Regions from separate parts of the Brevibacillus choshinensis genome, predicted to be linked through region 1. Evidence: a T-box and tRNA genes for the amino acid it is inferred to sense, from the RefSeq annotation. Region 1 holds a T-box; the other holds one or more tRNA genes.
The links. A T-box is a leader RNA that pairs with one kind of tRNA and senses whether it is charged. The one in region 1 lies ahead of trpS (tryptophan--tRNA ligase), so its partner is inferred to be a tRNA-Trp.

Region 1 (5,378 bases):
TATGGATGATTTTGAATCGGAAAGCAGGAGGGATCCAGATGTCTACCGTTGGAGTTCCAGGAATGCTGTTTATTGCGATCCTGTTTTTAATTGCCATCGTCATAGCCGTAGTGGTTCAGTCCCTGTCGAGAAAGCGGTAGATGAGCTCTTGCAATCACCCGCTTTAGATTATGTCCCATGAGAGGAGTCTCCCCATGAACATCTACGAATTGACCGTTCAAATCCGAGTCACCGATATGGAAAAAGGTCAAGCCTGGTACCAGTCCTTGTTGAAAAGAGAGCCTGACTTCGTGCCGCATGAGGGCTTTGCCGAATGGGAGCTGATCCCGCGGAGCTGGCTGCAAGTAGCGGAAGGAGAGCCAGCTAAAGGCTGCGGGCCGCTGCGACTCGGTGTTGAGAATCTGGAGGCGGAGCGGGAACGACTGATGAATGAGCTTCACGTCTAATGGTTTGATATCCATCAGCGGGAAGAGGTACCAGTCAAATGGGCGACCTTTGAAGACCCGTGGGGCAATCGCATCGGCTTTTTTGAGTATTTGGATGAAGGCGAAAAGGCTGAGAAAGTGGCTCTCAGCTTGCAAGTAGAAGATAGATAGTTGGGAAAAGGGAAGTTATCCGGTGGGGGATATTACCTGGGAATTTCCCCCGCCTGAAAAATATGGGAGTGGTTGAATCTCCTTCAGGCAGGCCGAGTATGCAAAAACAACCGTGCGTCGTTCTATTCTATTTCTCGCTTACAAAAAATGTAGTCATGCTCCATCGTTCAGGTAGGTGAATATCCTGTCAAAAAGGAAAAAGGAGCTTGGCGATGAACGGTTATTGGTTTGGACCTTACGCATATGCTTCATACGAACCCTATACGCAGCAAGGCATGTACGGTCAGCATGAAGAAGGTATGCAAACGGTCCTCCGATTGATTCAGGAGGCTATCGCAGACGAGCGGCATGACGAACTGTTTTACGACTATCTGCTGAGCGTGGCTCCGACGGAACAGGAAAAGGATGTCATTACTGGCATTCGCAATGACGAACGAAAGCACCGCAGCTTATTCCGCCAAATGTACACGCAGCTTACCGGCCAGCGTCCTCCGTTGACTGATGAGGGGGAAGCCTTTCAAAAGCCGGCCAGCTACCTGGACGGCATCGAAAAAGCGTTGATGGGGGAGCTTAAGGCTTTCGAAAAATACCGCGTCATTTACAAGTACATTCCGGCACGGTACCGCGATACTGTTTTCGAGATCATGACAGATGAGATGAAGCATGCGAGCTATTACAACTGGCTGTACGCGAAAAATAAGTGATGGCTGCTGATAAAGCACGTAACGGTTCACGTCGTTGCGGGCTTTTTGGCTTTATGGGTGAAAGACAAGGATTGCCAAGGCATATGAAAAAAAGTACAATGTGGAAATGCCCAAAAAAGGGCCGCGGTTCGTAAACTCCCGCGTTATCAAAACTAGGAGGCAATGATTGATGTTTAATGTGATGTTGGGAGTGGGATTTGCCCTGGTCAACTTCGGGCTGTTTCTGCTCTGCTACCGCCTGTTCGGGAGGATGGGTTTGTACGCGTGGCTTGGCATGGCCACGGTGCTGGCCAATATTCAAGTGGTCAAAACAATCGAGATGTTCGGATTGGTCATGACGCTCGGCAATACGATTTATGCGTCCATCTATCTGACGAGTGATCTGCTGAATGAAAAATATGGGGAGAAGGCAGCCAAAAAAGCAGTCTGGTTCGGATTTTTCACCTTGATCGCCACGACGATTATCATGCAGCTGGTCCTGTTGTTTGAACCGCAGGAATCAGACATTTCCCAAGGGGCGTTGGAGACGCTCTTCGGTCTGATGCCACGGCTCGCACTGGGCAGCTTGTGCGCGTATTTGCTCAGTCAGTTTGTCGACGTGAAAATCTACACGTGGCTGAAGAAGAAGTGCCCAGGCAAAAACCAGCTGTGGATCCGAAACAACGGCAGCACCTTGTTCAGTCAGCTGCTGGATTCCATTACGTTTTGCTCGATTGCGTTTTTGGGTGTGTATCCGATGGAGGTCTGGTGGGAAATTCTGCTGACCACGTATTTGATCAAATTCATTGTTTCCGCCGCATCGACGCCTGTTTTGTATATAGCAAGAAGCATGAAGGTGCCAGAGGAGTAAGTCGGTTCCCTTTCCCTTCTAAAAAAAGAGACATGCTGTGTCTATGAAATGGACGAGCATGTCTTTTTTCTGTTTTTGTTTACCTGGAATCGGGTGCAAACTCTCGTCCATCCAACAGATAGAAGGCTTTCATGCTTGGAGCGTTCGTTGTGAAATGGCGCATCCCGCTGCGCGGAGAACAGAAAAAAGCTGCATGAGAAAGCCCCATCCGAAAAAGGGTGGCGGCTTTTTTATTTGGAACCAAAAAAGGTACCGAATCCGGGCAAAACGACGGTCTCGGAGACAAGGGAGTATTGAGTCAGGCAGATGCACTCGCGAATGTATCCTCTCTCATTCCATTAAAAAAGACGGAAAGGAGCCATGATGTCTCCATCCGTCTAATCTGTTTGCAGGCAACCGCTCTTTTGCCAGTCGCTGCGAGCTTGCACGATTTATCCGAGGCGTGCCATCCCCATGGCTTTTTCCACGCGGAGGAGCACTTTGTTTGCTGTTTCGCTCGCCTTTTCGGCACCTTTTGTGAGGATATCGTCCAGCTCGGAAGTCTGGATCAGCTGGTTGTAGCGCTCCTGGATCGGTCGCAGCGTTTCGACCACGACCTCCGCCAGATCGCCTTTGAAAGCACCGTAGCCTTTTCCTTCGTACATCGCCCCGATCTCATCCAGCGACTTGCCGGAGCAGAGGGAGTAGATGGTCATCAGATTGGAGACCGCTGGTTTTTCGGCTTTGTCGTAACGTACTGCGCTGTCGGAATCGGTCTGCGCGCGCTTGATCTTTTTGGTGATCGTATCGGGGTCATCCAGCATGGAGATGAATCCGCCAACATTGGAATCGGATTTACTCATTTTCTTTGTGCCATCCTGCAGGGACATGATGCGTGCCCCTGTTTCCGGCAAGCGAATTTCCGGAATCTTAAAGACTTCGCTGTAGCGGCTGTTGAAACGATTCGCCAGGTCGCGGGTCAGCTCCAGATGCTGCTTTTGGTCTTCCCCTACCGGCACGAAGTCGGTGTCGTACAGCAGGATGTCAGCTGCCATCAGTGGAGGATAAGCGAGAAGTCCGCCCGGGATGGATTCTCCGCGTCCGTCGGATTTGTCCTTGAATTGGGTCATGCGCTCCAGCTCGCCGAGATAGGAGGTGCAAAGCATGATCCAGCCCAGCTTGGCGTGAGCCGGCACTTCGGATTGGATGAACAGAGTCACCTTTTCCGGATCGAGGCCGACTGCCAGGTATAGCGCAGCCAGGCGGCGGATGTTTTCGCGCAGCACGGCAGGGTCTTGAGGAACCGTGATCGCATGCTGGTCGACGATGCAGTAGAAACAGTTGAATTCATCCTGCAGCGGAACGAAATGCTTCATGGCGCCCAGGTAGTTGCCCAAGGTCAAAATGCCGCTGGGCTGGATGCCGGAGAAAATGGTTTTCATGGGTATTGCTCCTTTCTGGTTTTCGATGGTCGTTTGGAATCAAAGCTTTGACAAATACAAAAAGGTCCATCCGCCCTGGACAGGGACGAATGAACCGTGGTGCCACCCTTGTTATTTCACGCACGCCGAAAGACACGCGCAAAATCTCTTAATCCGTACCAATGATACGGTGTCCGATGATAACGTACGGACGTTACGCCAGAGCCTACTGTCGCTCGAACAAAGCGGGTTCGGTCTGGAGCTCGGAAGCCCATTCAACATCCACGCGACACTGATTCGCACCAACCATCAGCTCTCTGAAGTCTCATCAAATGCCTACTCTTCTTCCTCATTGCCATCAAATGTTACCCTTTGAGCAATCATTTTACCGAGTGCTTTTGAAAAAAGCAAGAGCCACTTGACGGTTGATCCAATAAATGTAAAACTAACTTTGAAGTTATATAACTCGTGAGTTAGTTTTGGGGTGAGGGGAATGACTCGAAAGAAGTCTGGAAAAGGGGAAATGAGCCGCTCACGCCTGATGCAGGCAGCGGCATCCGAATTTGCTGCCAACGGCTACCATCGCACGAAGGTCAGCGACATCGTTCGTCGGGCAGGATTGACGCAGGCAGCATTCTATTTGTATTTCCCCAGCAAGGAAATGCTCCACCAGGAGCTGATGGACGTATTTTTCAAGAAGCTCTGGGAGCTCTCCGATGCGGGACGCAAGGTGACGCCGCTGAAAGGCTGGGAGGTGCGAGGCAGGATGCGGGAAAATCTGCTGGACCTGTTCCGTTTTTTTGCGGAAATGCCAGAGCTGACGGCGATCGTGTTGACCCAAGCGCCGGAGGGAGAAGATCTGCACCGCAAGCTGGCCCAGATCGTAGCTGCCAATCTGAGGAGCAATCAGGAGGCAGGGCACGTGCGGGCGGATTTGGCTGTGGAGGTCACGGCTGAATCAATCGTTGCGATGCTGTACCGGCTGACTCTCCGCTTTTTGCTGACAGGAGAAAAAACGGCGGAGCAGCTCGCGGATGAAGCGGTCGCGCTGCTCGCATTTGGCATGCTTCAGGCGTGACATTTCTGAGGGAGGCGAAACAGGATGCTCGAGGTAACAAGCTGGATCTGGCTGCTGCTGGTCGTGTTTGTCTTGCATGATCTGGAAGAATTGATCGTCGTGGAGTCTTGGCTGCAGAAAAACAAGGGAGTCGTCATGAAGAAAGCTCCCCGCTGGTTCAAAGGGATGATCGAGCCATCCCTTACCATGACTACTGCGCAATTTGCCGTAGCAGTGACGTGCATCTTCTGTGTGCTCGCACTGGCTGTGCTGCTCACCATCTGCACGTGGGAGCAAAGGACGTTTCTCCCGTTTTTCCTCGTCTGTCTGCACGTTCTTTTTCTGCACACCTTTACCCATATCGGTCAGAGTCTCCTGCTTCGCAGCTACACGCCTGGCGTGGTGACAGCAGTCGCTCTGGCACTGCCCTACAGCCTGTACACATACAGTTGCCTGTTTGCTGAGGATGTCATCTCGTGGCAGCTGGTAGGCAGCACTCTGCCGTACGTCTTGTTGATCGTACCGCTTCTGTACGGAGCCCATCGGTTGGGGCAGTTTGTCAGCAACCGCTGAAAAGGTAAAGCGTCATTCGTTTCCTCGCCATCTCAAATTTGCTATCGTATAGAGAATCACCTTGACGAAAGAAGGGCGCGCATTGAAGCTGCGACTGGGTATCTTGGGCGCGGATGATTCCATGGAGATCATCGAGTCCGTCACACAAGAATTCGAGGAATTGGAATGCTTGAAAATTGTCTACTGGAACGAAGAAGA
Region 2 (5,378 bases), 370 kb from region 1:
ACTGCACCTCGTTCACAGCTGTTTGATCGCTCCAGTCGCCAACTCATCGCAGCGGTTGTTCCACTTGTTGTCGGCGTGTCCTTTTACCTTCACGTACTGTACTTTATGAATGTCCATCAAACGAAGCAGTTCTTTCCACAAATCCTGATTCTCCACAGGCTGTCCCTTGCTATTCTTCCAGCCGTTTTTCAGCCAGCCCTTGTACCAGCCCTGCTGGAAGCAATTGACCAGATAGGCGCTGTCGCTGTACAAGGTAACTTGGCAAGGCTCTTTTAACACCGAGAGAGCCTCGATGGCCGCCTGAAGCTCCATCCGGTTGTTCGTAGTATTTAATTCCGCACCAGACATTTCTTTGATGTGCTGCCCGTACATCAGGACAGCTCCCCAACCACCCGGACCCGGGTTGCCTGAGCAGGCACCATCCGTATAAATTTCCACTTCACGTATCGTCATCTCGAGAGAATTCCTCCTCTGTGCTTTTCATTTCTATCCTGGAAAAATGCCGTGCACTTGTTTTTTATTCGCAATTGAAGAATCCTCTTCGGAAGAGAGTTGCCCGATGCTGCTTTTTCTATTGTATCGAAGCTTTGTCGCTTCCACAAAAAAATTTTGGTATACTACCAAAAATAGGTTTGAAAAGGAGTGACACATGATGAAAGTACAGCTGGACGCTTCTGTATCCGAACGCCTCCCTCAACTTTCTCTGGGCATTCTCCACTACAGCGGTGCTTCCGTCAGCGACTCTCCCAAAATGCTTCAAGGCCGCATCAATTACTTTGTGGAAAGCCTCCGTCTCGAGCATGATCCTGCACGCTTGACTGATATTGAAGGCATTCGCGGGTGGCGAGCCGCTTTCAAACAAGTCGGCACCGATCCTTCGCGCTACCGTCCCTCATCCGAGGCGCTGCTTCGCAGACTTTTGCAAGGAAATGCCTTTTTCTGGATCAATAGCGCTGTTGACATCAATAATTTCTTCTCCGTCCTCCACGCTCTTCCTTTTGGGATTTATGACCAAGATCAATTGGTCGGAGATGTGGCCTTGCGAATCGGCCGCAGTGAAGACGTATACGAGGGATTGAACGGTCGCGAGGTCAACATGGAAGACAAGCTGCTTCTCTCGGATGAAAAGGGGGCTTTTGGCAGCCCGATCGTGGACTCCAAACGCTCCTGTGTCACCGAAAACAGCCGCAACCTGATGCAAGTGATCTTTTTCCACGAGCAGGTAGGCCAGCAAAAGAAGGAAGAGATCCTGGGTTCAGTAGGCCGGATGTTTACGGATATCAATGGCGGGGATTTGACCCGCTCTTATATTCTCTCTGTATAAAAGAAAGACGGCCCGTCAAGCAGCGTGGCCGTCTTCTTTCTTTTGATCGTCTCCTCGCTCCCGGAAAACGACATGCTCCAGCACCAGGCAAACAATAACCCCTAGCAAGAGGCCGTTACCGAACAAGAAGCTGACGAGTGCAGGCAAGTGCTGCCACGCAGACGATGGCACAAACATCACGCCAATCCCCACCAGCAAAGAGCTTCCTCCAACCGTAATCGTCCGATCGTTCATTTTCACATTCACGTAATCCTTCAGACCGAATCCGAGCAGCTGCGTGTAGGAGATGAACATGGCTGCATAAGCAACCGGAGTCGGCAGAGCCGCCAGGAAGTGTGCCACATACGGCAGCAAGCCGATGACCATGATGCCGACCATGGCCAGCATAAAGGGCAATCGAGAAGCCATACGCGTCGTCTGGATGACCGCAGCTGCAAGCGAAAGGGGAATCATCCCGACTACTCCCCCAAGCCCGGACAAAAGATGGGACACCCCTGTAAAGATGCCTCCGCGGTTATACTGCTCATCGGTCGGTTCCGTATCCGTGGCTTTTCCCATGACGACCATGCTCGTTACCAGATTCGTCAACAGCACGAAGCCCGTCAGCATGCTCGTCAGAATCACTCCCCAATCCCAGCGGGGATTTCCCCAGAAAAAGAGCGACGGCCACGCAATCACCTGTTCAGCAGGACGGACTGGCTCCGTCCAACCCATGAGGGCGTACAGCACCCATCCAGCTACCATTCCAAACAAAACCGCGAAGCTGGAAAAGCGTTTTGTCCGCATCACTATGATCACTAACGCAACGATTGCCACAGAGACAATCGCCACCTGCGGGATCACTTCCTTGGAATGTTGAAATCCGATCCCCAGCATCCCCGCCAAAATGTTGCTGCACAACGAGACAGCCAGCAGGATCATATACGTCCCTGAGACGAGAGGCGTGAACCATCGCTGCAGCTTCCCGATCCATCCCATCAAGCCAAAGATCAAGAACAAAACCCCAGCCATAGCGAGTCCGATCTGAAAGGATTGCCCAATCTCACGAGGTGCTAGGCCCACACTCGATCCGATCTGCGCCAAAATAATGAAGATCCCCCACCAGAGCCCTGCTGGCCCTTCCAGCATCGGATATCGGTGACCGATCCATACCTGCAAGAGAGACGCCAACCCGATAAAAAACATGGTCTGCTGCATCAGGTTGCCGATTTCATCCGGCGCAAGGCCGTAGACATCGCCGATCATCAAGGGGACTGCCACACTGCTCGATACTGCGACGATCATCCATTGGAGGGCAGACAAAATGGTTGTGCCCACTGGCGGTTTGTCATTCAAACCGTACTTCATCAAAACCACCTCGTTTTTGTTACTGACAATAGCTGCCCACCTATTCACTATGCCCGAAAAGCCCGCGCTATTCTACTGTCGAATTCCGTTTTATCAATTCACACAAAGCAGAAAAAAACCCCGATCATCAAGGGTTCTTGACATTCAGGGTTGTTTGTTAAGTATGGTGCCGGTGAAGGGACTTGAACCCCCACGGTTTCCCTCACGATTTTGAGTCGCGCGCGTCTGCCATTCCGCCACACCGGCAAGTAATATGGAGGAGGCACCCGGATTTGAACCGGGGATAAGGGTTTTGCAGACCCGTGCCTTACCCCTTGGCTATGCCTCCATGTTGGTAAGCTTTCTTTAATGAAGCTTATGGAGCGGACGAAGGGTCTCGAACCCTCGACCTTCGCCTTGGCAAGGCGACGCTCTACCAATTGAGCTACGTCCGCGTATAAATGGCTGGGGTACTAGGATTTGAACCTAGGAATGACGGAGTCAAAGTCCGTTGCCTTACCGCTTGGCTATACCCCAATAAGTAATCCCCAACTTAAGGAATGGGGCGATCGATGGGACTTGAACCCACGAGTGCCGGAGCCACAATCCGGTGCGTTAACCCCTTCGCCACGACCGCCATGTTATTGCTTATTTGAAAAGTGGCAGGGGCAGTAGGAATCGAACCCACACCAAAGGTTTTGGAGACCTTCGTTCTACCGTTAAACTATGCCCCTATAAAAGTGGCTCGGGACGGAATCGAACCGCCGACACGAGGATTTTCAGTCCTCTGCTCTACCGACTGAGCTACCGAGCCAGACAAGAAATTCTTTTCGCTATCTTCCTAGTTGGAAAATGGCGGAGCTGACGGGACTCGAACCCGCGACCTCCGGTGTGACAGACCGGCGTGAACTCCAACTTCACCACAGCTCCATATTTGGTTGCATCCTACGGATACTCCCATCTCACTTGAGCAAGATGTACATTCGACGTAGTTCAAGTGAATAATTTGGTTGCGGGAGCAGGATTTGAACCTGCGACCTTCGGGTTATGAGCCCGACGAGCTACCGAGCTGCTCCATCCCGCGACAGGGACCTTTTCGGTCAGTAGTAATAAGTGGTGGAGGCTGACGGGATCGAACCGCCGACCCTCTGCTTGTAAGGCAGATGCTCTCCCAGCTGAGCTAAGCCTCCAGAGTTCCCCGACAAAATGTCGGGCCCCAAACTTTTTGTTGGGGTCCCCGCAAAGTACTCGGTGTTGCTACAAAGCATCCTCTACACTTTGTGGGGTATTTTATGGTGACCCGTAGGGGATTCGAACCCCTGTATGACAGCGTGAAAGGCTGCTGTGTTAAACCGCTTCACCAACGGGCCAAGATGGCGGATGGAGTGGGATTTGAACCCACGAGACGGGTCGACCCCGCCTACACGATTTCCAATCGTGCTCCTTCGGCCGCTCGGACATCCATCCATATGGCTCCTCGGGACGGACTCGAACCGCCGACCGATCGGTTAACAGCCGATTGCTCTACCAACTGAGCTACCGAGGAACATTGAAGGTCATTCCTTCAAAACTGAATACGCATGTTTGCTAAAGAATGTGTGGATAAGTCCTCGACCGATTAGTATTCGTCAGCTCCACGTGTTACCACGCTTCCACACCGAACCTATCAACCTCATCGTCTATGAGGGGTCTTACCAGCTTGCGCTGTGGGAAGTCTCATCTTGGAGGGGGCTTCACGCTTAGATGCTTTCAGCGCTTATCCCGTCCGCACATAGCTACCCAGCTGTGCCACTGGCGTGACAACTGGTGCACCAGCGGTGCGTCCATCCCGGTCCTCTCGTACTAAGGACAGCTCTCCTCAAACTTCCTACGCCCGCGACAGATAGGGACCGAACTGTCTCACGACGTTCTGAACCCAGCTCGCGTACCGCTTTAATGGGCGAACAGCCCAACCCTTGGGACCTACTTCAGCCCCAGGATGCGATGAGCCGACATCGAGGTGCCAAACCTCCCCGTCGATGTGGACTCTTGGGGGAGATAAGCCTGTTATCCCCAGGGTAGCTTTTATCCGTTGAGCGATGGCCCTTCCATGCGGAACCACCGGATCACTAAGCCCGACTTTCGTCCCTGCTCGACTTGTAGGTCTCGCAGTCAAGCTCCCTTCTGCCTTTACACTCTACGAATGATTTCCGACCATTCTGAGGGAACCTTTGGGCGCCTCCGTTACCTTTTGGGAGGCGACCGCCCCAGTCAAACTGCCCACCTGGCATGGTCCTCTCGCCCGATAAGGGCGACGAGTTAGAAACTCCGTACATCAAGGGTGGTATCCCACCGACAGCTCCACAGAGGCTGGCGCCCCTGCTTCTCAGCTTCCCACCTATCCTGTACATGATGCACAAAGTTCCAATACCAGGCTACAGTAAAGCTCCATGGGGTCTTTCCGTCTTGTCGCGGGTAACCTGCATCTTCACAGGTATTATGATTTCACCGGGTCTCTTGCCGAGACAGCGCCCAAGTCGTTACGCCTTTCGTGCGGGTCGGAACTTACCCGACAAGGAATTTCGCTACCTTAGGACCGTTATAGTTACGGCCGCCGTTTACTGGGGCTTCGGTTCAAAGCTTCGCTTGCGCTAACCCATCCCCTTAACCTTCCAGCACCGGGCAGGCGTCAGCCCCTATACTTCGCCTTGCGGCTTCGCAGAGACCTGTGTTTTTGCTAAACAGTCGC

Region 2: it has a tRNA-Trp gene. The T-box ahead of trpS (tryptophan--tRNA ligase) is inferred to sense a tRNA for this amino acid. The anticodon was not compared.

What each region holds. Positions count from the first base shown of each region.
Region 1 covers NZ_CP069127.1:1,331,450-1,336,827, forward strand. The annotation lists partial or broken gene JNE38_RS07075 (VOC family protein) at 195-596, shown strand; gene JNE38_RS07080 (ferritin family protein) at 809-1,300, shown strand; gene JNE38_RS07085 (queuosine precursor transporter) at 1,470-2,150, shown strand; gene trpS (tryptophan--tRNA ligase) at 2,582-3,571, opposite strand; T-box leader at 3,650-3,912, opposite strand; gene JNE38_RS07095 (TetR/AcrR family transcriptional regulator) at 4,044-4,628, shown strand; gene JNE38_RS07100 (HXXEE domain-containing protein) at 4,653-5,180, shown strand; gene JNE38_RS07105 (helix-turn-helix domain-containing protein) at 5,263-5,378, shown strand, end outside.
Region 2 covers NZ_CP069127.1:960,598-965,975, reverse strand. The annotation lists gene queG (tRNA epoxyqueuosine(34) reductase QueG) at 1-16, opposite strand, end outside; gene rnhA (ribonuclease HI) at 13-453, opposite strand; gene JNE38_RS05155 (B3/B4 domain-containing protein) at 653-1,324, shown strand; gene JNE38_RS05150 (purine/pyrimidine permease) at 1,340-2,671, opposite strand; tRNA gene JNE38_RS05145 (tRNA-Leu) at 2,836-2,917, opposite strand; tRNA gene JNE38_RS05140 (tRNA-Cys) at 2,926-2,999, opposite strand; tRNA gene JNE38_RS05135 (tRNA-Gly) at 3,030-3,105, opposite strand; tRNA gene JNE38_RS05130 (tRNA-Gln) at 3,113-3,187, opposite strand; tRNA gene JNE38_RS05125 (tRNA-His) at 3,212-3,287, opposite strand; tRNA gene JNE38_RS05120 (tRNA-Trp) at 3,311-3,384, opposite strand; tRNA gene JNE38_RS05115 (tRNA-Phe) at 3,392-3,464, opposite strand; tRNA gene JNE38_RS05110 (tRNA-Asp) at 3,504-3,580, opposite strand; tRNA gene JNE38_RS05105 (tRNA-Met) at 3,658-3,734, opposite strand; tRNA gene JNE38_RS05100 (tRNA-Val) at 3,765-3,840, opposite strand; tRNA gene JNE38_RS05095 (tRNA-Glu) at 3,944-4,020, opposite strand; tRNA gene JNE38_RS05090 (tRNA-Ser) at 4,025-4,117, opposite strand; tRNA gene JNE38_RS05085 (tRNA-Asn) at 4,121-4,196, opposite strand; rRNA gene JNE38_RS05080 (23S ribosomal RNA) at 4,249-5,378, opposite strand, start outside.